Regions from separate parts of the Amorphus sp. 3PC139-8 genome, predicted to be linked through region 3. Evidence: riboswitches for the same ligand, from Rfam matches in the RefSeq annotation. Region 3 holds a riboswitch; each other region holds the start of a gene.
The links. Region 3 has a riboswitch for thiamine pyrophosphate ahead of thiM (hydroxyethylthiazole kinase). Riboswitches for the same ligand answer to the same signal wherever they lie in the genome.

Region 1: it holds a riboswitch for thiamine pyrophosphate, as region 3 does, so the genes downstream of both, HNS03_RS12445 (hydroxyethylthiazole kinase) here and thiM (hydroxyethylthiazole kinase) in region 3, are expected to answer to the same signal.
Region 2: it holds a riboswitch for thiamine pyrophosphate, as region 3 does, so the genes downstream of both, HNS03_RS00820 (ABC transporter permease) here and thiM (hydroxyethylthiazole kinase) in region 3, are expected to answer to the same signal.

The regions. Positions count from the first base shown of each region.
Region 1 is NZ_JABJVY010000011.1:82,069-89,946, reverse strand. It holds gene HNS03_RS12455 (cyclic nucleotide-gated ion channel) at 1-109, shown strand, start outside; gene thiD (bifunctional hydroxymethylpyrimidine kinase/phosphomethylpyrimidine kinase) at 251-1,072, opposite strand; gene HNS03_RS12445 (hydroxyethylthiazole kinase) at 1,106-1,867, opposite strand; TPP riboswitch at 1,856-1,958, opposite strand; gene rpsD (30S ribosomal protein S4) at 2,107-2,724, opposite strand; gene HNS03_RS12435 (helix-turn-helix domain-containing protein) at 2,951-3,904, shown strand; gene HNS03_RS12430 (YbhB/YbcL family Raf kinase inhibitor-like protein) at 4,001-4,702, shown strand; gene HNS03_RS12425 (methyltransferase) at 4,822-5,529, shown strand; gene HNS03_RS12420 (ABC transporter ATP-binding protein) at 5,632-6,663, opposite strand; gene HNS03_RS12415 (ABC transporter permease) at 6,660-7,481, opposite strand; gene HNS03_RS12410 (extracellular solute-binding protein) at 7,516-7,878, opposite strand, start outside.
Region 2 is NZ_JABJVY010000001.1:178,781-186,658, forward strand. It holds gene HNS03_RS00805 (hypothetical protein) at 117-797, shown strand; gene HNS03_RS00810 (peroxiredoxin) at 1,305-1,940, opposite strand; gene HNS03_RS00815 (ABC transporter substrate-binding protein) at 2,161-3,105, opposite strand; gene HNS03_RS00820 (ABC transporter permease) at 3,199-3,942, opposite strand; TPP riboswitch at 4,122-4,232, opposite strand; gene HNS03_RS00825 (peroxidase-related enzyme) at 4,598-5,194, opposite strand; gene HNS03_RS00830 (NAD-glutamate dehydrogenase) at 5,430-7,878, shown strand, end outside.
Region 3 is NZ_JABJVY010000014.1:13,192-21,069, forward strand. It holds gene pyc (pyruvate carboxylase) at 1-1,323, opposite strand, end outside; gene lipB (lipoyl(octanoyl) transferase LipB) at 1,432-2,175, opposite strand; tRNA gene HNS03_RS14125 (tRNA-Leu) at 2,313-2,397, shown strand; gene HNS03_RS14130 (SapC family protein) at 2,706-3,461, opposite strand; gene HNS03_RS14135 (hypothetical protein) at 3,653-3,880, shown strand; gene mgtE (magnesium transporter) at 4,171-5,577, shown strand; TPP riboswitch at 5,657-5,761, shown strand; gene thiM (hydroxyethylthiazole kinase) at 5,869-6,669, shown strand; gene thiE (thiamine phosphate synthase) at 6,675-7,310, shown strand; gene HNS03_RS14155 (Lrp/AsnC ligand binding domain-containing protein) at 7,413-7,649, opposite strand.

The sequences.
Region 1 (7,878 bases), on a different contig from region 3:
CACGACCACCCGCATTCTGATCCTGCCCGAGGACGATCTGAAGGTGATCGCGCGGCGCCGACCGGACCTTTACGCAGCCTTGGTGCGCAGTGCGCGCAGCGCGCAGTAATGCGCAATGGCGCTGCTTGCGCCGATTCCTCTTTCACGTGTCGGCTGACCAACGCTCGGGCCAACCCGTTTCTGCCACGAAACGGCATTTGCGCAGTGCGGGCTGCGCAGGACGTTGCGTCGCGGTGCGCAGTCCGATCGGCTATTTCGATCCCGACGGCCAAAGGGCGTGGAAGTGGTGGACCGGTCCACGGCCTTTCCCGATCGTCAGCGTGTCGGCGGCCGCGAGGGCTTCGGTCAGATAGGTCTTGGCGGCGGCCACCGCGTCGGCAAGCGGCAGGCCCTTGGCGAGGCCGGCGGCGATCGCCGACGACAGCGTGCAGCCGGTGCCGTGGGTGTTCTTGGTGGCGATCCGGTCGGCGACGAACCAGCGGGGCGCTCCACCATCGCGGCTGACGAGCAGATCGGCGGACTGGGCGCCGCTGCCGTGCCCGCCCTTCAGGAGGACGGCGGCCGGCCCGAGCGCGAGCAGCCGTTCCGCCTGAGCCTCCATGGCCTCCGGCGTCTCGGCGGTTTCCGTGTCCAGCAACGTGGCCGCCTCGGGCAGGTTCGGCGTGATCAGATGGGCGCGGGGCAGCAGCACGTCGCGCACGTGTCCGATGGCGTCCTCGTCGAGCAACGGATCGCCGGAAGCGGCGATCATCACCGGGTCGAGCACGATCTGGCCGGCGCCGTGGGCATCCAGCGCGTCGGCGACCGTTTGGATCACGGCGGGTTTCGACAGCATCCCGATCTTCACCGCGTCGACGATGAGGTCGTCGAACACGGAATCGATCTCGGCGCGGATGAAGTCGACCGGCACGTCATGGATCGCACGCACGCCCTGGGTGTTTTGGGCCACCAGCGCCGTGATGACAGAGGCCCCATAGACGCCGAGAGCGGCGAACGTCTTCAGGTCCGCCTGGATGCCGGCGCCGCCGGAGGGGTCGGTTCCGGCGATGGTCAGCGCGATCGGGGTGGTCATGGTTTCCGTATCTCCTGACGGCAAAATCACGCCTCAACCCCGGCTGATCAGGGCGTGGCGCTCGAGCGTGGGGGTGTCCATCGCGCCGATCTCGTCGATCACGCGGACGGCGAAGCTGCCCGGTCCGGCGACACCGATGGCGGCCCGCTCCGCGGCCACGCCCCAGGCGACCGTCGCGGCGGCAGCGGCCAGCAGCGAATCGCTTTCGACGGCCCGGCAGGCGGCGATCAGCCCGGAAAGCGCGCAGCCGGTCGCCACCATCCGGGCCAGCATCGGGTGGCCGTTGTCGACAAGAACCGTGCGGGTACCGTCCGAGAGGCTGTCGCGGGCGCCGGTGACGGCGAAGGCGGTGCCGGTTGCCGCCGCGATCGCCGGGAAGAGGGCGGTCATCTCGCCGGAGTTTCCACGCACGATCGCGGGCGCTTGCTTGATCAGCGTGAGCGCGAACGCTCGGCGCAAAGGGACCCGGTCGACCTTGACCGGGTCGAGGACCCATGCCTTGCCGTTGGCGCGAGCCGCCTGGACGGCGGCCTCGATCCCGGCGCGCCGTTCCGGATCGAGGGTACCGAGATTGATCAGTACGCCGTCGGCGCTCTCCACCAGCGAAGCGACCTCGTCGGCATGGACCGTCATCGAAGGCACCGCGCCAATCGCGGCGAGCACGTTGGCGGTGAAATTCTGGGCGACGGTGTTGGTGATGCAATGGACGCGCGGCGCCCAATCGCGCACCCGCGCTATGACGCGGGCAACGGCGAAGGCATCGATGCGATTAGGAGCGGACGTGATATCCGTCATCTCAATCCCTCCGCCGGCACGATCCGGATCAGGTTTCTAAGGGTTAGCGTCTAGCGCCTCTCAGCCCGCTCGGGCACCCCTTTGAGACAGTTCACTCGACTTAGTCGGCTTGCAAACCCGACGCAAGGGATGGCGCCCAACGCTGCGGCGTTGCCCACCGGTTCTGACAGAAACGAACGGCCAGACATGAAAAAGGCCGCCCCGAGGGGCGGCCCGAAATTCGTTGGAAGGCGCGACAATCAGCGCGAATAGAACTCGACCACCAGGTTCGGTTCCATGTGCACCGGGTAGGGCACGTCGGTGAGACCCGGCACGCGCGAGAAGGTTGCGCTCATCTTGGAGTGGTCGGCCTCGACATAGTCCGGCACGTCGCGCTCGGCGAGACCGACGGCCTCCAGCACCAGCACCATCTCCTTGGAGCGCTGGCGCACCTCGATCACGTCGCCGACCTTGCAACGATAGCTCGGGATGTTGACTTTGCGGCCGTTCACCATGACGTGGCCATGGTTCACGAACTGGCGGGCGGCGAACACGGTCGGCACGAACTTGGCGCGGTAGACCAGGGTGTCGAGACGGCTCTCCAGCAGGCCGATCAGGCGCTCGGAGGTGTCGCCCTTCAGGCGGACGGCCTCGTCGTAGATCCGGCGGAACTGCTTCTCGGAGATGTTGCCGTAGTAGCCCTTCAGCTTCTGCTTGGCGCGCAGCTGCACGCCATAGTCGGAAAGCTTGCCGCGGCGGCGCTGGCCGTGCTGGCCGGGGCCGTACTCGCGCTTGTTAACCGGGCTCTTCGGGCGACCCCAGATGTTTTCGCCCATCCGGCGGTCAATTTTATACTTCTGCGAATGGCGCTTCGACATGAAAGCGGTGTCCTTCGTGTGATGACTGTTCTTGAGAACGGAGGTTCTTTTCGAACGATGGACACGCCCCCTCCTTTGCTCCGAAAGGCCGCAACGACCAAAGAGCCGACAGGGACGAAACGAGGCGCCCGCTCGTCCCACGGGTGCGTGAAAAAATCGCCGGCGTTGCCACCAGCGAAGGCGCGTGACATAGGCGATCGCGCTCGCTAAGTCAAATGGCGTCGGGGTGAGCCGATCGGCGGCCGGGCTTGTCTGCCTCGACGCCGAGCGCTTTGATGCCATCATGTTCACTTCTACACCAAACGACGATGTCCGGCGCCGGCTTCTTCAGGCCCTGCAGCCTTGGGCCGCGACCGACACCCGACATCTGATCGACGGCCATGACCACTCGGTGTTGACCGCGTTCGTGACCCGCACCCGCGAGGCGGTGGGCGAACTCACGATGCCATCGGCCGCACTGGTCGTGGTGGTGGAGGGGACGAAGGAGGTCATTGCGGGCGCCGAACGGCGAGCCTATTGCGCCGGAGAGGCGATCGCGCTGCCGGCCGGGGCCCATGTCGACGTGGTCAACGTGCCCGACGCGGTAAGCGGCGTCTATCGGGCGCTGTGCATCACGTTCGCCCGCAAGCTGGTGATCGAGGCGGCCCGGCTCTGGCCAAGCCTCACGGCTTCCAGGCCGCCGCTCGGGACGACTGTGTTTCTCGACGATGCGCTGTGCTCCGCGATCGTGCATGCCGGCGAGGCGCTTGCGGGGACCGCGGATGTTTCCCGCCGTCTGGTGGATCATCGCATTCTGGAGATCCTGCTTGTGCTGGCCGAACGCGGCGTGTTGCCGATCGCGCCGAAATATGTGGATCGCTCGGTGGCCGAGGCCGTCCAGCTTTTGATCCGTCACCGGCTCGACCACGCTTGGACGCCGGCCGCCGTGGCCGAGCGGCTTTCCATGTCGGAGGCGACGCTGCGCCGGCGGCTGAAAGGGGAGGGCGCGACGCTGCGCGATATCCTGCTTTCGGAACGCATGCAGGCGGCGCGCCTGATTCTGGCGGAGCGCGATGCGGATGTCGCCGAGGCGATCGCGGCCACCGGCTATACCTCGCGCTCGCACTTTTCCCGCCACTTCCAGCAGGCCTTCGGCGTGCCGCCATCGGCGATGCGTGCCCGTCGATCCTCCGGGGTTTGATCGTAGCCGGCGCATTCCTGATCGCAACCGGCACCTTCGCCGATCGTCGCACTCCTATCGTCGTGCCCAGTTGGCGCGATGAAAAGGAGACGGACGATGACACATGCCAAATCGATGCACGGGCCGGCCCTGGCGGTGGCCATGCTTCTGCTGGCGAACGCAGGAGCGCTCGCCGACGGCCTCGACGTGACGATCGAAGGTCTGACGCAGGCCAGCCGCTTTCCCGATAGCGCCGCCTTTTGCCCGCCGCCGGAGGCTCAGGAGGCGAATGTCAGCCCCGCCGTCCACTGGTCCGAAGGGCCGGACGGGACCCGCTCCTATGCCGTCCTGATGACCGATCCGGACGTGCCAAAGGACATGTCACTGATCAACAAGCCCGGAACCGTCATTGCCGAGCACGCGCCGCGGATCACCATCCATCATTGGGTACTGGTCGACGTGCCGGCGGAGACGACGGCACTTGCACGTGGCGCGGAAAGCGAGGGCGTGGTTGCCGGCGGTAAGCCGATCGGTGCCACCGACCACGGCGTGCGCGGGGCGAACGTCTTCACCTCCTTCCTCGCCGGCAACCCAGACATGGCCGGCACATACGGCGGCTATGACGGGCCTTGCCCGCCAATGAACGATGAACGGGTGCACGACTACCAGGTCGAGATCTTCGCCCTCGATGTGCCGTCGCTGGGCCTCTCCGGTCCCTTCACCGGGGCGGATGCGGAAGCGGCAATGAAGGGCCACGTTCTCGCCTCGGGTTCGGCGCATGCCAGCTACACTTTGAATCCCGATCTGAGGGCCAATTGAGCTAAGAGAGTGCGCGTTCGGCCCGTCGATCGATCGGCTCCTGCCGGAGCGCAGAAATCGGCAACGGCGCAGCCCTATTCGAAGTTCATAACTGCCTCTGTGTTTCGATGGAGTGTCCGATGACCGTGACCGCACCCCACACCGTGTTCAGCCGCACCGCCGACGACTATGACGGCATGCGCCGGGGCCTCGTTCCCAGCTTCGATGCGTTCTACGGCAATGCCCTGGACGTCATCGACATTTGGCGGCGCGAGCGTGGCGAGGGGGTGGACGGTGGGTCGCCTTTGCGCCTGGTCGATCTCGGGATTGGGACGGGTCTCTTCTCCGCCATGGTGCTGGAGCGCAACCCGGATGCCAGGATTGCCGGTCTCGACTTCTCCGAAGGCATGCTGGCGGAGGCGGCGAAACGGTTCGACGGCGACGACCGGGTGACGCTTGCCAAGGCGGACCTGGCGACCGACGATATCGGCGGCCCGTGGGACCTCGCGCTCTCGGCGCTCGCGATCCATCATCTGGAGCACGAGGCGCAACGGTCGCTCTATGCCCGCGTCCGCAAGGCGCTCGCCCCCGGCGGTCTGTTCATCAACGCGGAAATGGTGCTCGGCCCGAGCGCGGAGGCGGAAGCGCGCTACGATCGGATCTGGCTCGACGACGTGACTGGGGCCGGCGTACCGGCCGAAGCGCTGGCCAAGGCGCGCCAGCGCATGGCGTTCGACCGCTGCGCCCATATCGAAGATCAGTTCGCCTGGCTACGCGCGGCAGGCTTTTCGGAGATCGATGTCACCTTCAAACGTTGGCGTTTCGCGGTGCTGACCGCGCGGGTCTAAAGCAATTTCAGGAAAAGTGGGAACCGGTTTTCCGTCCGAAATTGCGTCTTAACAATGGTTGGGCGCTGTCTGGCGAAGACGTGAATGACCGGACAGCGCCCATCAACCATCTGACGAGGTCAGCAGCCCGTCCGGATCGATGCCGAGCGTCACCTCGTCGCCGGGGGCGTAGGGCCGCGCCCCCGGTGCGTAGGCGACGAGGCGTTCGCCGGCCGGCCCCTCAAGGTCCAGGCGTTGGCGAACGCCTTCGAACAGGCTTGTGGCCACCTGGAATCGCAACCCGCCGCCGCCCACGATCGCCGCCTCCGGCCTGAAGGCGAGGGTGGTTGCCCCGTCCGGCTGGCCCGGAACGGGCGTGGTGCCGGTTGCCGTCGCAAAGATCCCGTCTTCGATCGTCCCGGAAAGCCGGTTCACCGGTCCGAAGAAGCCGGCGATATAGTCGCTCGCCGGGCGGTAGTAGACCTCGCGGGGGGTACCGATCTGGGCGATCGTGCCCCGGTTCATCACCACCAGCCGGTCGGCGAGGGTCAGGGCCTCGGCCTGATCGTGGGTGACGTAGACGGCGGTGGCGCCCTGGTCGCGGATCATGGCGGCGATCTCGGCGCGCAGGCCTTCCCGCAAGCCGGCATCGAGCGCCGTCAGCGGCTCGTCCAGAAGGATCATGCCGGAGCGTGGCGCGAGGGCGCGGGCGAGCGCGACGCGCTGGCGCTGACCGCCGGAGAGCTGGTCGACCCGTCGTCCGGCAAGTTCGGTCAGGCGCGCGGTGGCGAGAAGCTCGTCCACCCGTGCCTTTCGCTTCGCCCGAGACCAGCCCTGGACGCGGAGCCCATAGCCGATGTTGCCGGCGACCGACATGTGCGGAAACAGGGCGTAGGACTGGAACACCATGCCGACGCCGCGCTTTTCGATCGGGTGGGCGGTGACGTCGAGGCCGTCGAGGACGACCCGGCCGCCGGCGTCCGGCCGGTCGAGCCCGGCCACCAGCCGCAACAGCGTGGTCTTGCCGCACCCGGAGGGGCCGAGCAGCACGACCACCTCGCCGGCGGCGATGGTGAGGTCCACCGGCTCCAGCGCGCGGGTGCCGTCCGGATAGGTTTTGCTGCACCGGGTCAGTTGAAGCGTCTTGCCGGTCATGCCGCCGCCCTTACGCGCGGGCGAACCAGCTCGGCGATCGCCATTACCGTGCAGGCAAGTGCGATCAGCACCAGCGACATGGCGGCGGCGGAGGGCAGGTCGGCGCCACTATCGGAAATCTTGGAATAAAGCACCATGGGAAGAATCGGGATCTGGGTACCGGAAAGCGCCAGCGCGGTGCCGTAGGCGCCGAGCGCAACGGCGGCGCACAGCGCAAACGCGACCAGGCAGGCGGGCGCGACCTGGGGCAACAGGATGTCGATGAAGGCGCGAGCGGGCGAGGCACCCAGCGCCCGGGCGGCGTGGAGCTGCTCGGTCTCGAAATTCGCCACCACGGGGAAGATCACCAGCACGGCGCGCGGGATCAGATAGTAGCAGTAGGCGATGGCGAGGCCGGCTGGGGTGTAGATCAGCCCGCCGACGACGGCCGGGTCGGCGCCGAGATCGGCCAGCAGCATGGTGACGAAGCCGGATCGGCCGAACACCAGGATGAAGCCGTAGGCGACCACCAGCCCGGAGAAGGACAGCGGCACCGCGATCACGGTGAGCAGCGCGGTCCGCTTGGCGGGGGGGAGCGTGGCCAGATGCAGCGAGACGGCAAGCCCCACCACGGTGGAGGCGAACGGCGCCAGCGTGCCGAGCACGGCGGATCCGACGAGCCCGCGCCAGAACACCGGATCGTCGGCCATGGCGGCGAAGGCGCGGCCGCCGCCGCTCACCGCTTCGCCGACCACGCCGGCGAGCGGCCAGGCCAGAAAGAGGACGAGAAAGGCGCCGGCGGGGACCGCCAGCGCCCATTTCAGGATGGATGCGCGCATGAAGCCTCCGGCGCGCTGTCTCGGTCGGGCGACCTCATTGGCCGAGGACGGCCTTCTGCCAGGCGCTGTCGATTTTCGACTTCATGGCCTTCGCCTTGGCGACGTCCAGCGGCTGAAGCTGCGGTGCGGCCGGCATCATCTCGGCGACTTCGGCGGGAAGCTCCACGCCCGGCACGGAGGGGCGCACATAGCCGTCGGCGAAGCGGGCCTGGCCTTCGTCGGACATGATGAAGTTGAGCCAGAGCTTGCCGGCGGCCGGGTTCGGGCCGTCCTTCACCAGGCTGATGGCGTAGGGGGCGGCGGCGGAGGCTTCCTCCGGGATCACCACCTCGACGGCGTCGCCCATGCCGTCCTTGTACTTCGCCTTCAGGCCGTCATTCTCGTAGCCGACATAGAT
Region 2 (7,878 bases), on a different contig from region 3:
GGCTTCGGACAGGTCCAATTCCGTGATAGTGTGCAACGCAACAAAATCCGAAAACAAGTCATTCATCTTCGGTGCGGAAGGAGGCGCCGCACCGCCGCGTATCGGATTCTTGTGTGATGAGCACCAAGGCCTTTTTGACCCGTCTGACCTTAGCCGCCCTTCTGACGGCGTCCGCCGCTTCGGCATATGCCGACGATGTGCGGCCATTGGATCTGGCCCTGTCAGGCGACACCAACCGCAACTATGCCGTGACGGTGAGCACCCGCACTCCGCGCTGGTGGATCCCGAAGGTGGGCACCGATCTCAATTTCCAGGTGGCCGCGCCGCCGATCCCGAGCGTGCGTCCGGGATTGCCGCCGTCCGAACCCACCGGAGCGGTGTGGTCGTCGCTCACCCTGCCCGGCAGTGGCGCAGGGCTTGCCTGGGATAGCGCGAAGCTTGAGTTTCGGGTCGACCCATCCGCCCGCTCCAGCACGATCAACGTCTCGACCACGCGGACGTGGGCGATCGGCGCACGGGTCTCGGCCAGCTTCACCGACACCTATTCGCTGGTCCGCAATGAAACCAGCGCCGAGGCGGATTGGGGTGCAATCAACGCCTTCCGCGTCGACTACAAGCCGAGTGGAACCGCTTTCGTGGCGGAAAATCTCCGTTCCATCGACGACGACGATTGGCACACCAACTTGCGCGCCGAACAGGCGCTCGGCTTCGGCCTGAGCGTTTCGGCCTCCGTGAGCAATGTCATGTCGGAAGATATCAGCCGCACCGTGCTCGCGAGTTTCTCGCGGACCTGGTGAGCCCCACGGGCCCCGAGACTTCGTCTTTTCCCCCACGCACAAAAAGAGCCCGCGCCTTTCCCAAGCACGGGCCCTGAAGACTTTTCCGCTCAGATGGAAACATCCGAGCAATAAGAAATGACTGCAGATTCAATAGGTTGAGCATGTCCGGTTCAAATTGAGTCAATTCGAACGGCACAGGCTCTATCGACCGCTCTTCAAGAGCGGGACAATCGTTTGAATTCGCGCGCTTTACCCACTCAGCCCTCACCCGGCCTTCGCCGGGGCGAGCGGAACGAGGGAGCGCCACTTTCGACCGAGAGCATCAGCAAACGATCAGCATCGCCTGATGCTCTCGATCTTTTTCTATCGCGCCGGCCTTTGCGAAAAACGGAACTCGCTTTGGTCGGCGGTCTGCGCAAAAACGAGACCCGGCCCGCTTTCCCGGAGTCACGGAGCGGGTCGAAGTTCTTGTTTCGACGCGCGTCCGAACGGACAACCGGTTTCCACTTGGCCTGGAAACGCGCTCTAGTCCTGCGGCTGCGGAACGAGCCGCAGGTAGGGCTTCAGCGCCTTCCAGCCGTCGGGATACTTCTTCTTCGCGTCCTCGTCGGACACCGACGGCACGATGATTACGTCCTCGCCCGACTTCCAATTCACCGGCGTGGCGACCTGGTGCTTCGCGGTAAGCTGGAGCGAATCGATCAGCCGCAGGATCTCGTCGAAGTTGCGGCCCGACGAGGCCGGATAGGCGAAGGTCGCCTTGATCTTCTTGTCCGGGCCGATGATGAACACCGAGCGGACCGTGAAGGTGGTGTCCGCATTTGGGTGGATCATGTCGTAGAGCGAAGCGACCACCCGGCCGGGATCGGCGATCAGCGGGAAGTTCAGAGCCGTGCCCTGAGTCTCCTCGATGTCCTTCGACCAGCGCTCGTGGTCGTCGAGCGGATCGACCGACACGCCGATCACCTTGACGTTGCGCTTGTCGAATTCCGATTTCAGCTTGGCGGTATAGCCGAGCTCCGTGGTGCACACCGGCGTGAAGTCGGCCGGATGCGAAAACAGGACGGCCCAAGAGCCGTCGATGTAGTCATGGAACTTGATCGGGCCGCTGGTCGACTCGACCTCAAAGTCGGGCGCCGTATCGCCGATGAGCAGAGCCATGGCACGTACCTCCTTCGTTGGGTGTTCGTTTATGTGGGCCTCGCAGCCCCTGAGATCTAGAAATGGCGTCTCGTTCTTGCGGCGGGGTGCGAAACAGATTTTCCCGTTCCCCGCCGCATACGCACATTAGCCCCAAACGAAATACGCCGACAGGCGGCCGATCGTCGCCGGTCTCAGCGATTCCCGGTAAGTCGAAAACCGGTTCGCCCGGCACACCCGCTCAATGCGGGTCCAGCTCGACGGCGAATTGATTGACCGGGACCGTCTCCTCAATCAGCCCGCGCTCTTTCATGAAGGCGCCGAACTGCTGGTAGCGGCCGTGATCGAGTGCGGCGGGACGCAGCGCGAAGCGGCGCAGCGTGGCGGCAAAGGCCTCGCGGTTGAATTCGTCGTTCAGATCGGGATGTGCGCTCGCGTACACCTCGAACGCCTCCTCGGGATGATTGGTCTGCCACATCACCGCCCGCTCGACCGCCCTCAGAAAAGCGGCCAAGCGCGGGTCGTCGAGTCGGTCGTTTTTGGCGACGAAGATTAGCTCGTCATAGGTCGGAACCCCGTGCTCCTCCGGATAGAAGGCGCGGGCGTCGACGCCCTGCAACCGAAGCTGCGGAAGCTCGATGTTGCGGTAGGCGCCGATCACGGCATCGACCTTCTTGGACAAGAGCGCCGGCGACAATGCGAAGTTCACGTTGATCAGCTCCACATCGTCGATCGACACTCCGGCCGAGGCGAGCATGGTGCCGAGCAGCGCGTCCTCGACGCCGGCAACCGCATAGCCGACGGTCTTGCCCTTGAGATCGGACAGCTCCTTCACCGGTCCGTCGGCCAGGACGAGCAGCGTGTTGAGCGGGGTCGCGACCAAAGTCCCGATCCGCACCAGCGGGAGCCCCTCCGCCACCTGCTGATAAAGGCTCGGCTGATAGGTCACCGCAACATCGCCATCGCCGGCCGCGATCAGCCGCGGCGGCGCGCTCGGATCGGAGGGAGCGACGAGCTCCACGTCCAATCCTTCGTCGGCGAAATATCCCTTCTCCTTGGCGATCACGAGCGGGGCGTGATCGGGATTGACGTACCAGTCGAGCAGCACGGTCAGGGGCTCCGCAGCCCTGGCGGGCACGACGGAAATCAAGGCGGATAGCAGGGCCGCAGCGGCCAATCGGAACATGACGAAAGTCTCCTTGCGATTTTATTTCGCGGCTAAGTGACGGGAAGGAGAGATCAGAGCCTCCGGCGCCGGGAACCGTCGGAGGCTCAGGCCCTATTGCGTTTCAGGCGCCCACGGCGTCAGCCGTCGGGCAAGCGCGTCGACCGCGAGTCTGAGCGCGACCGCCATCACGGCGAGAAGCGCCAACGCGGCGAACAAAACGTCGGATTGCAGCCGGGCATTGGCGTGCAGCATCACGAAGCCAAGCCCGGCGGAGGAGCCCACCCATTCGCCAACGACGGCCCCAATCGGGGCGACGGCGGCGGCCACCTTGAGCCCGGACAACAGGCTCGGCAGCGCGGCCGGCACGCGGATCAGCGCCAGCGTCTGCAGCCGGCTCGCCCGATTGAGCCGGGCGAGCTCCAACAGGCCGGCCTCGGTCCGTACAAGCCCGTCATAGAAGGCGGAGGCCACGGGGAAATAGATGATCAGCGTCGCCATCACGATCTTGGAGGCCATGCCATAGCCGAACCAAAGCACCAACAGCGGCGCGATCGCGAACACCGGCAGGGCCTGGGTGGCGATCACCACCGGCAGGATCACGCGGCGCGCCGGCGGGAACGCGCTCATGGTCAGCGCCGTCACCATGCCCGACAGGACGCCGATGGCGAGCCCGAGCAGGATTTCACTCGCCGTCACCAACGCATTGGACAAGAGGTAGGCGCCGCGCGTGTTGAACGCGCTCGCCACCTCCAACGGGGGTGGCAGGATGAACGGCGGCAAGGCGAACACCCGGATCACCGCCTCCCAAAGGAGGACGAGACCGGCTGCCACCAGAATGGCGCGGAGAACGGACATCGCAGCGAAGACGCGGGACGCGTGGAGCGAACGCGTCAGACGCGCGCGGTCACGTGCCGGCGTTGACCGGCAACGGCCCATTGCGCACGGGGCCGCGAGACGTCGAGGGAGAAAAGAAGAGGATGCAGCATGGGATCTACCGTCCAAAACAAGCGGAATCGGGAGATCCGGGGATGACGAGCGGCGGTCGTGTCCGTCCCTTCGCCGGTATGACCCGGATCAGGTTCAAAGGGTTCGGTACCGGCCGGCACCATCTCAGCTCGCGTGTGCGAACACCCCTCGGAACGACACCCAGTGTTGCGCAAGCCGATCGCCGCCGCAAGCCCTGCGGCTTGTCTGAAGAGACAAGCTGATCGACCCTGCTAATGGAGCGGGATGCCGGCGGAAAACAGTGCCCCCTTTTCCTCATCCCGCTCAAGATCAACCCCTTCGGGCTCTTGTCCGATGGGACGAGTTGATCGCTCTTCATTCATGGAGCGGGATGCGGGCGGAAAACCGGTCCCCCACTTTTCCTCATCCCGCTCAAGATCAACCCCTTCGGACACCGTCCGATGGGACGAGTTGATCGCTCTTCATTCATGGAGCGGGATGCGGGCGGAAAACCGGTCCCCACTTTTCCTCATCCCGCTCCAAGCCGAGTTCACGCGAATCGCGCTCACCGTCCGCGTGCGTGGTAGTCGGCGTTGGGGCGCATGTCGGTCGCGGTCGCGACCCGATTCGACATGTTGAAGAATCCGATCACCGAGGCGATGTCCCAGATCTCCCGCTCGGTGAAGCCGGCGGCCCTGAGCACCTCGCGATCGCCCTCGCCAACATCGAACGGGGTTTCCGTCAGCTTCCAGGCGAAGTCGAGCATGGCGCGCTGGCGCTCGCTCAGCCGGGCGGCGCGGTAGTTCATCACCATCAGCTCGCCAAGCGCCGGATCGCCGGAGAGCTCGCGGACCGCCGACCCGTGCGCGACCTGGCAGTAGTAGCAGCGGTTCGCGCTGGACACGACAACGGCGATCATCTCGCGTTCCAGCTTCGACAGCCCGGACTCGCCCAGCATGAGATCGTTGTACATGTCCGTGAACGCGCGCAGCTTCGTCTCGTCGAAGGCGTAGGCCTTGAGCACGTTCGGCACCAGGCCGAGCTTTTCCTCGCACTTGGCGAAATAAGCCTCGGTCGCCGCGCTCAACGGTTCGCCGCGCGAGACATCAAGCGCGGTCACCGGATCGTCGAAGTCGGGGCTTGCGGGCTGTTGATCGCTCATGGTCGTCCTCCCTTTCCGCCGGCAGCCGGCGGTTTCGCGATTTTGTCGAACGAGCTTCCCGCGACCGCAGGTTGGGATCAACGGCCCTCCCCCCAAAAGCTTCATGAAAAGAACGAAATCCGCGTGCGATAGGAGCCCATTCAGCCGGCATCGCCAACCGATGAACTGCGCGCTGTTGCCGCAGGGCCGACGAGCCGGGTACGACTTTCTGGTGAGGAACCGTTCGGAGGGCGCAATGCTCGATCGCTACGACGCGGAAAAGACCGAAAAGATCGCCGCCGCCGTCGAAACCATTCCAGCCGATGGAGACGGCGCGGACCGCCGACGCTTCACGGAAGCCTTCTACGCCAGAGGCTCGGCGGAAGACGTCATCCAGTACGGCGCAGACGAACTTGTCGCCCTTGCCGATGCCGCCTGGACCCTGTTTCAGGAGCGCCCGCCGCGCGAAGCGCTGATAACCGTTACCAACCCGGAATTCGCCACCGCCGACCGCGCCCATCGTGGCGTCACCGTCATCAACATCGTGAACGACAACATGCCGTTCCTGTTCGATTCGGTGATGAACGAGCTGATCGAATTCAGCGCCGATGTCCGACTGGTGCTGCACCCGATCCTCGATTGCCGCCGCGATCCGGAAGGCCATCTGATCGCGTTCGGCGGCGATGCCTCGAGCGCCGAAGGTGCCGAGCGCGACAGCTTGATCCACATCCACATCGGCCGCATCGAAAGCCCCGAACGCCGCAGCGCGCTTGCTGAACGCCTCGGCCAAACCCTCGACGACGTGCGGGTCGCCGTCGACGACTGGAAGCCGATGCGCGCCCGCGTGCAGGAGGTGATCGGCCGCTACAAGGAGGGCGGGCTGCCGATCGAGCCGTCCGAACTCGCCAAGGCGGTTTCTTTCCTGGAGTGGCTGGCCGCGGACGACTTCATTTTCCTCGGTCTGCGCGAATATCGGCTCGACGGCGACGTGGAGGTCGGAGAGCTCACGCCCCTTCTGGAATCGGGTCTCGGCCTTCTGCGCGACCCGTCGGTGCGGGTTTTGCGACGCGGCAGCGAGTTCGTGGTGATGACCCCGGAGATCCGAGAGTTCCTGCGTTCCGACCTACCGCTGATCATCACCAAGGCGAACGCCCGCTCGCGGGTGCACCGCCACGTTCATCTCGACTTCGTCGGCATCAAGAATTACGGGCCGGACGGACGCCTGGTGGGCGAAGTCCGGCTGGTCGGCCTGTTCTCCTCGCGCGCCTATACCGGCTCGGTGCGCCAGATCCCCTATATCCGCGAAAAGGTTCAGGCCGTGCTGGACCGTGCCGGCTACGACACGGAAAGCCATTCCGGCAAGGCGCTGCTGAACGTGCTGGAATCCTATCCGCGCGACGACCTGTTCCAGGTCGATGTCGAACTGCTCTACCAATTCGCGATCGCGATCCTGGAGCTCGGCGAGCGCCCCCGCATCCGGGTGCTTCCGCGCACCGACGCCTATGAACGCTTCGTCTCCGTGCTCGTGTTCGTACCCAACGAACGCTACACCACCGAACAATCGGATGAGATCGGCGCCTATCTGGCGCAGCTCTACGCCGGCCGGGTCTCGGCGACCTATTTCGCGCTGCCGGAAGGCCCGCTCGCCCGCATCCACTACATCATCGGCCGCTACGAGGGGGAAACGCCCCATCCCAGCCGCGAAACGTTGGAGGCCGGCGTCGCCCGGATTGTGCGGACCTGGGCGGACGACCTGGAAGAGGCGCTCGCCGGCTATCACGACCACGACACCGCCGCGCGGCTGTTCGACCGCTACGCCCAGGCTTTCGGCGGCAGTTATCGCGCCACCTATGGCGCCGACATCGCCGTCGGCGATATCGCCATCATCGAGCGGGTTTCCCAGGAACGGCCAACCGCGATCTCCTTTTTCCGCCGCGCCGGCGATGCGGAAAGCCGGGCCTCGCTGAAGCTGTTTTCCCACTTGAAGCCGATTCCGCTTTCCGACCGCGTCCCCATCATCGAAGCGATGGGGTTCCGGGTCATCAACGAGCGCACCTTCCGCATCGAAATCGAGGCCGACCACGGCATCTACGTCCACGACATGACGCTGGCGCGCACCGGGACAGGCTCCATCGATCTGGACGCTCTGGCGACGCCGCTGGAAGCCATGTTCATGGCGGTGTGGACCGGGCGGGCGGAAAGCGACGGCTTCAACGCGCTGCTGGTGGCGGCCGGGATCGGCTGGCGCGACGTGGCCATGCTGCGGGCGCTGGCGCGCTATCTTCGCCAGGCGAGCGTGCCCTACTCCCAGGACTATATCTGGGGGGCGCTGATCCGCTATCCGGTGGTCGCCAAGCTTCTGGTCGACCTGTTCTATATCCGCTTCGACCCGCGCGAGGCTTCGACCGACCGCTCGCTCGCCGCCGCTCGCCTGCAGCAGCAGATCGATGCCGAGCTGGAGACCGTCTCCAACCTCGACGACGACACCATCATTCGCCGGTTCACGAACCTGCTCTACGCCATGCTCCGGACCAACTTCTTCCTGGTCGACGAGAGCGGCAATGCGCCGGACACCTTCGCCTTCAAGCTCTATCCGGGCGCGATCGACATTCTGCCGGCCCCTCGCCCGTTCCGGGAGATCTGGGTCTACAGCCCGCGCGTGGAAGGCGTGCACTTGCGCTTCGGAGAGGTCGCCCGCGGCGGGT
Region 3 (7,878 bases):
GAAGGTCGGATGCGAGATCACGGCTTCCAGGAACGTCAGGTTGGTGGCGACGCCGCGGATGCGAAATTCGCGCAGCGCCCGGTCCATTCGGTGGGTCGCCTCTTCCGCCGAGGGGGCCCAGGCGGTGACCTTTTCCAGAAGCGGATCATAGAAGCGGGTGATCACCGCGCCGGAATAGGCGGTGCCACCATCGAGTCGGATGCCGAAGCCGGTCGCACCCCGATAGGCGGTGATACGGCCGTAGTCGGGCACGAAATTCGCCTCCGGATCTTCCGTCGTGATCCGGCACTGGATTGCATGGCCGTGCAGCACGATCTCATCCTGGGGCGGCACCCCGGACCCCGGCTCGCCGATCCGCGCGCCATCGGCGATATGAATCTGCGCTTTCACAATATCGATGCCGGTGACCTCTTCCGTCACCGTGTGCTCGACCTGGATGCGCGGATTGACTTCGATGAAGTAGACCGCGCCGGTGTCGGCATCCATCAGGAACTCGACGGTGCCGGCGCCGCGATAGCGCACCGCCCGCCCGATCGAGAGCGCATAGTCGGTCAGAAGTGCGCGTGTGCCCTCGTCGACATAGGGCGCGGGGGCGCGCTCCACCACTTTCTGATGGCGCCGTTGCACCGTGCAGTCGCGCTCGAAAAGATGCACCAGAGTGTCGTGGGAATCGCCGAGGAGCTGGACCTCCACATGGCGCGCCCGCTCGACGAGCTTCTCCAGATAGACGTCGTCACGTCCGAACGCCGCCTTCGCCTCGCGTTTTGCGGTGGTCACCTCGGCGACAAGCTTCGCGGCATCGGTGACCACCCGCATACCGCGTCCTCCGCCGCCCCAGGATGCCTTGACCATGACCGGCAGGCCGATCTCCTCGGCAAGCCGCAGGATCTCGTCGGGGTCGTCGGGCAGCGGATCTGTGGCCGGCATCACCGGCACGCCGGAGGAAATCGCGATTTCGCGAGCGGATACCTTGTCGCCCAGCGCGCGCATAGTGTCCGCCGTCGGCCCGATGAAGATCAGGCCGGCCGCCACACACGCATCGGCGAAATCCGGGTTCTCGGAGAGAAAGCCGTAGCCTGGATGGATCGCGTCGGCGCCCGATTCGCGGGCGACCCGGATGATGTCGTCGATGTCCAGATAGGCCTCGATCGGCCCTTTCCCGCGCCCGACTTGATAGGCCTCGTCGGCCTTGAAGCGGTGCAGCGCGAGCTTGTCTTCCTCCGCGAACACGGCGACCGTCGCCAGACCCAGCTCGTTCGCCGCCCGAAACACGCGGATCGCGATTTCGGACCGGTTCGCAACCAAGATCTTAGAGATCGCCATTCATTCGTCCTCCCCTTGTCGCACCGCATCATGGCATCGCCTTCGCGGCGCAACAACAGGAAGAAAGTATTCTAATTCATAGGTTTATCCTACTCGCTCCGAAACCCGTCAAGCGGCGTCAGACGCGGAGCGGTTGGAATAGACCCGTGTCGTCGGACCGAACAGAGGCTCAAATCGCGCCCTCAGGGCGATGTCCACGTCAGCCATCGCCGCCGGATGGCCGAGATCGACGAGGCTCGTCACACCGTGGTCGCGCACGCCGCAGGCGATGATGCCATCATAGTGGTCGAGATCCGGATCGACGTTGAGCGCCACGCCGTGAAACGTCACCCACCGGCGAACGCGAATGCCGATCGCGGCAATCTTGTCCTCCGCATCCGTGCCTCGGTCCGGCCGTCGCACCCAGACGCCAACCCGGTCCGCGCGGCGCTCACCGCGAACGTGAAACTCCCACAGCGTATCGATGAGCCACTGCTCCAGGCCGTAGACGAAACCGCGCACGTCCTTCGTCCGCCGCCCGAGATCGAGCATGACGTAAGCCACTCGCTGCCCCGGACCGTGATAGGTAAACTGGCCACCTCGCCCGGCCGAATGGACCGGAAAGCGATCCGGGTCGACCAAGTCTTCCCGGCGCGCACTCGTTCCGGCCGTGTAGAGCGGCGGATGTTCCACCAACCAGATCCGCTCCGGAGCCCGGCCATCGGCGATGGCAGCGGCGCGCTGCTCCATTTCGCTGACCGCCTCCTCGTATCCGACAAGGCCGTCCTCAATCACCCATTCGACCGGTGCCGCTCCGGTCTCCGCCTTCAGCCCGGCGAGATAGGCCTCCGCCGCGCCATCCACACTGCGCATCATTCCACTCGCTTACCCACAAGAAGTTCCAGAATACATCATGGCGACCCTCCAGCTTGCTTGAAACCCCCTCGCCGATTTGTTACATGCCACCTCGCTCGTCGGTGCCGGCCCTGTCCGCGCCGACAAGCTAAAGTGCGGTCGTGGCGGAATTGGTAGACGCGCAGCGTTGAGGTCGCTGTGGGGCAACCCGTGGAAGTTCGAGTCTTCTCGACCGCACCATAGCTTCATCGGCCTCGGACCGATGATGACGATAGTTCCCCAAATCATAATGTGTTCCGGGCCCGACAGCCCGGCGTGGCCTGCCGGGCTGCGGCGAGACCGCCGGTTGCGCGTTTTCGTAACCAGTCGCGGCAAAACGCGAAAAGGGCCGGCAACAGATTTGCCGACCCTCGCGAGATTGTCCGCGCTTTCCTGCAATGGCTGCGCTCAGACCCGTTCCGCTTTTCCCGGAATCACGGAATGGGTCAAAGTTGTTGTTTTTTCGCGTTTCCGGACGGCCTATCGATTTCCACGTGACCCGGAAACGCTCAGGCCGCTTGCAGACCGGTGAGCTTCTGATTGCGCTCCAACAGCAAGCTCCAGTTGCCCTGCGATGCGATATGCAGGGCGATCGCGTCCGTCCATCCGGACTTGTGCCATTCCGCCAACGTCTCGGCGGGCAGAGCCCGATAGCGCTCGGGATCGACGAGCCGCATCCCGCTCAGCCGGTAGCGGCTCTTGTCGGGGAATTCCATGTCGGCGTGACGTTCCACTAGGAGATCCTGGTCCACCAGCGCCTTCAAGAACGCCACGTCCTTCTCAAATTGCAGGCGCAGAGCCTCGCAAAGCTGGAGCGCCGGTTGCGCGCCCTCGCCGGCCTTGCCGTCATCGGTGAACAATGGGGCGCCGTTTTCCGCTTCCGACGCCTTCTTCACCCGTTCGCTTGCGGTGTCGACTGCAAGGATCCGCCGATCAACCCCCTGCTCTTCGACGAAGATGAAGGGATAACGACGGAGATAGGCCGGGATATAGGCGTCTTCAGCCCACGTGCCGTCCGGCTTCACGAACAAGTTCTGCCCCTGTTTCAGACCGGTGATGGCAACCGTGGAAACGGTCTCGCCCGTCGACACGAACACGATCGGGAAATTGCGAACCGCCGGCATGAACTCGCCAACTGTCAGCGGAATTGCGTTGGCTTCAGCCGCAAACGTGAAGTCCGGCGCCTGCGTCAGAACCAGGTCCTTGTGTTCCTCAAACCGCAGCACCTGCGGCGTCCGGTAAAACAACGGCAAATCGTTCGCCATGGATCTCTCCCACCTCAGCTAACCCGAGGACGTAGCGCCGTGACGGGTTAAGGTCCACCAACTTCAACAGAAAGGGGCGAACTCGAGCGCGCCATCATGCGTTTCCCGCTCGACACCCTTACGGGGCAGACGGTTCGATCGCTGACACAACCGCCAGAACGAACCGTCGCGCAAACCAAAGGAGAGATCCAATGGCCAACGCGTCGAAAAAACACATCGGGCCGGGCGCCAAAGGCAAGCAGGACGGCTCCGGCGCGGAGACCGAACTGCCGAAGGACATGGTCGACGAAAACGAGATTTTGTCGAATCGAGACAAGTCCCGCCATCCGGAAAGCCGCGGTCTCGACAGCAAATATGTTCAGACGGAGCAGCGTCAGGACACGCCGGAGAATCAGCAGCCGAAGCGGGATAACTCCTGACGAAACGCGGCGACGGGCGCGTTCCGTGAACAATTCGCGCCACGTTCTCGTCCCTGGAGCCTCGATCCACAGCCCCGGCCAAAAGCCGGGGCGATCTCGTCGAACGCCATTTTTCTCCGGCGGGTGATTTCGCCGACAGATCATATCGTCTAACTGTCTCCCCAGTCGTCTCGCGCTGCCACCTCTCGACCCGTGGCCGAAACGAACTAGAACCTTGAAAATCCGTCCGCTCCCGATGTCCTTGGCCACTCCCGCCGTTTCCGTGTGGGCTGTTCCAGAAGGGTCGCTTGATGGCAGATGCCAGCGAAGCCGATATCCGGACCGAGATCGCGCCCCTCTTCCGCGACGATGAGGGCCATCTGAACGCGGCCTATCTCGAGGCGGTTCAGGCGGCGATCGTCTCGGAGGATCGTGCCGCGCTGGAAGAGCTCACGGAAGGGCTGCACGAGGTCGACGTCGGCGAGCTTCTGACAGCGCTGACACCCGAACTCCGGCTCGGCTACATCGAGATTCTGGGCGACGAGTTCGACTACACGGCGCTGACCGAGCTCGACGAGGCGATCCGTCTCCAGATCCTGGAAAACTTGCCGCCGCACACGGTGGCGAATGGCCTCGCCGCGCTCGATTCCGACGACGCCGTCTACATTCTGGAAGACCTGGAAGAGGACGAAAAGCAGGCGATCCTAGCCCGCCTGCCTTTCGCCAAGCGCCATCGGCTGGCCCGCTCCCTCGACTACCCGGAGGAGACGGCCGGCCGGCGCATGCAGTCCGACTTCGTCGCGCTGCCGCCATTCTGGTCCGTCGGCCAGGTCATCGACGCGTTGCGCGAAGAGGACGATCTGCCGGATTCGTTCTACCAGATCTTCGTGGTCGATCCCGCCTTCCGGCTGCTGGGAACCGTCTCGCTCGACCGGCTTCTCAGGACGCCGCGACCGACCCGAATCTCCGAAATCATGAACGAGACCCCGCACACGGTGCTGGCAACGGAGGACCAGGAGGAAGTCGCGCGCGTGTTCCAGCGCTACAACCTCGTCTCCGCGGCGGTCGTTGACGAAAGCGACCGCCTGGTCGGCGTGCTCACCATCGACGATATCGTCGACATCATCGAGGAAGAGGCGGAAGAAGACATTCGCTACCTCACCGGTGCCGGTGACGCTGAGCTGTCGGACACGGTCTACTACACCGCCCGCACCCGAATCCCCTGGCTGCTCATCAATATGGCGACGGCCTTTCTGGCCGCATCGGTGATCGGCCTGTTCGACGGCACGATCCAGCAAATGGTGGCGCTGGCGATTCTAATGCCGATCGTCGCCTCGATCGGGGGCAACGCCGGCATTCAGGCGATGACAGTGACCGTGCGCGCGCTCGCTGCCAAATCCATCTCCACGCGCAACACCGCACGCGTCATCGGGCGCGAGATCCTGGTCGCGCTCGCAAACGGCACGATCGTCGCCGTCGTGGTCGGGCTCATTGCCGGATTGTGGTTTCAGAACCCGGAGCTCGGCGGGGTTATCGCCACTGCACTAGTCTTCAACGTGCTGTGCGCCGGCTTCTTCGGCGTGGTGACTCCGATCGTGCTGGACAAGCTTGGCGCCGACCCGGCGGTGGCGTCATCGGTGTTCCTGACGACGCTGACCGACGTCATCGGCTTCCTCGCCTTCCTCGGCCTCGCCGCCTGGTGGTTCGGCATCTATTAGCCACCCCGAATCATCCTCGGGGCCCAGCGCATCCACTCCGTCCCCTTGACGCGCAAGCCGCGCCCGGTCCACTGTCGCCGTCCGTGAAGCGGGGCGCCTTCGGCACATCGTGTCGAGGGCTGAGAAGCACCCGTCGAACCTGATCTGGGTCATGCCAGCGAAGGGATCTTCACCTGTCGGGACTTCTCCCGATTCGGATGAATTCCTTCGCCTCACTTTCTGGCCGGGCAACGCGTCGATCCGAAGGGTCCGTCGCAGTTCCCGGACGGTTGATTTCGGAGGCGATCTCTCATGAACATCGACGACGTCGCGGACATTGTCGGGCGCATCCGCGAGCGCCAGCCGCTGGTCCACAACATCACCAACTTCGTGGTGATGAACACGACCGCGAACGCCCTGCTTTCGGTGGGCGCCTCACCCGCCATGGTCCATTCGACCGACGAGGTGGAAGAGTTCGTCCGCCTGGCCTCCGCGCTGGTGGTCAACATCGGCACCCTATCGGCGGACTGGGCCGCAGCGATGAAGCTCGCCGCCGGTGAGGCGAACCGGCGAAATATCCCCTGGGCGCTCGACCCTGTCGGCATCGGCGCCACCCGCTACCGCACTCAGCTCGCCGCAGACCTCGTCAGCCTGAAGCCGACGACGATCCGGGGCAACGGCAGCGAGATCATCGCGCTTTCGGGCAGCGTCGACGCCCGCCCCCGCGGCGTCGATAGCCAGCACGGCTCCGAGGCCGCGCTCGATGCCGCACGTGCGCTTGCCGCGCAGACCGGCCATGTCGTCGCGATCACCGGCGTCAGCGACTATGTCACCGACGGCGAGCGGCTTGCCCGCATCGACGGCGGCCATGCGCTGATGCCCAAGGTAACGGGGCTCGGCTGTGCCGCAACCGCCCTGATCGGCGGCTTTCTGGCCGTGGAGCCCGATCCGTTCCGGGCAACGACCGCAGCACTGGCAACCTTCGCTGCCGCCGGCAAGCATGCCAGCGATCACGTGGACGGCCCCGGCACGCTCCCTCCCGTCCTGCTCGACGCGCTGCACAGGCTCGATCGCACCATGCTTGCCGCGAACGCGTCGATTTCGGTGGAGTGAGCGCCATGGCGAAGCCCGCTTTCGACCTGACGCTCTACTTCGTGACCGACCACCGCCAGTCCTTCGAGCACACCTGTGCCGTCGTTCGCGAAGCTGTTGCCGGCGGCGTCACGATGGTTCAGCTTCGCCATCCCGACCTCGACGGCGGCGAGCTTCTGGAACAGGCGCGCGCCTTGAAAGCGCTTCTCGCCGGCACCGGTGTGCCGCTGATCCTCAACGATCGCGTCGACGTCGCTCATGCGAGCGGCGCCGAAGGCGTTCATATCGGTCAAAGCGATCTTCCGCCGTCTGCCGCTCGCGCGATCCTGGGACCGGACGCGATCATCGGGCTTTCCGCGGTGACGGAGGCCGAAATGGCGGCGATCAACCCGGTCGACGTCGACTATGTCGGGATCGGCCCCTATGCGGTCACGACCACCAAGGCGGATGCCGGCGATGCGCTGGGGATCGAAGGCACGCGCCAAGCGGTCAAAATCGCGCCTGTGCGCGCCTGTGCCATTGGCGGGATTGGTGAGAATAATGCCGCGAAGGTGGCCTCCACCGGCGTCGAAGGCATTGCTGTTGTCAGCGCGCTGTCGCTGGCGGACGATCCCCGCGCTGCCGCCGGCCGACTGCGTGCCGCATTCGAAAGCGGACGGTAGCAAACGATCCGTCGTCCATCAGAGAGCGGAGCCAGCGCGCGACCGCGCGCCGGCGTGGGCGACACAAAAAGCCAAACCGGTTCCCACTTTTCCTGGCGTTGCTCAGAACGCCTTGAACGTGATGATCGTCCGGGTATCGCGGATGCCCGGGATCGCATGAAGCTTCTCGTTCATGAACTTGCCGACGTCCTGTCCGTCCTCCAGATAGAATTTGACGAGGAGATCGAAGTCGCCGGCGATAGAATAGATCTCCGAGGCGATCTCGGCGTCTGCGATCGCATTGGCGACCTCGTAGGCCTTGCCGAGCTCGCATTTGATGAGGACGAAGAAAGGCTTCATGGCGCGGCTCCGGATCGTGTCGAGGGCTTCTATGGACTTGGTACAGCGGCTTGTGGAGGCGGCGAAGTGAAGCCGATCACGCCCTGAAGGGCAAGGCCGCCGAGACGGCTTACGGCACGGCGGACTTGACCGATGACCGGCCGATAGCCCAGACGATAGCTTCACGATCCGGCGCCGACGCGCGCCGACACAAGACGGCATGCCCAGGCGGCGTCTGAAAGAACGGTTG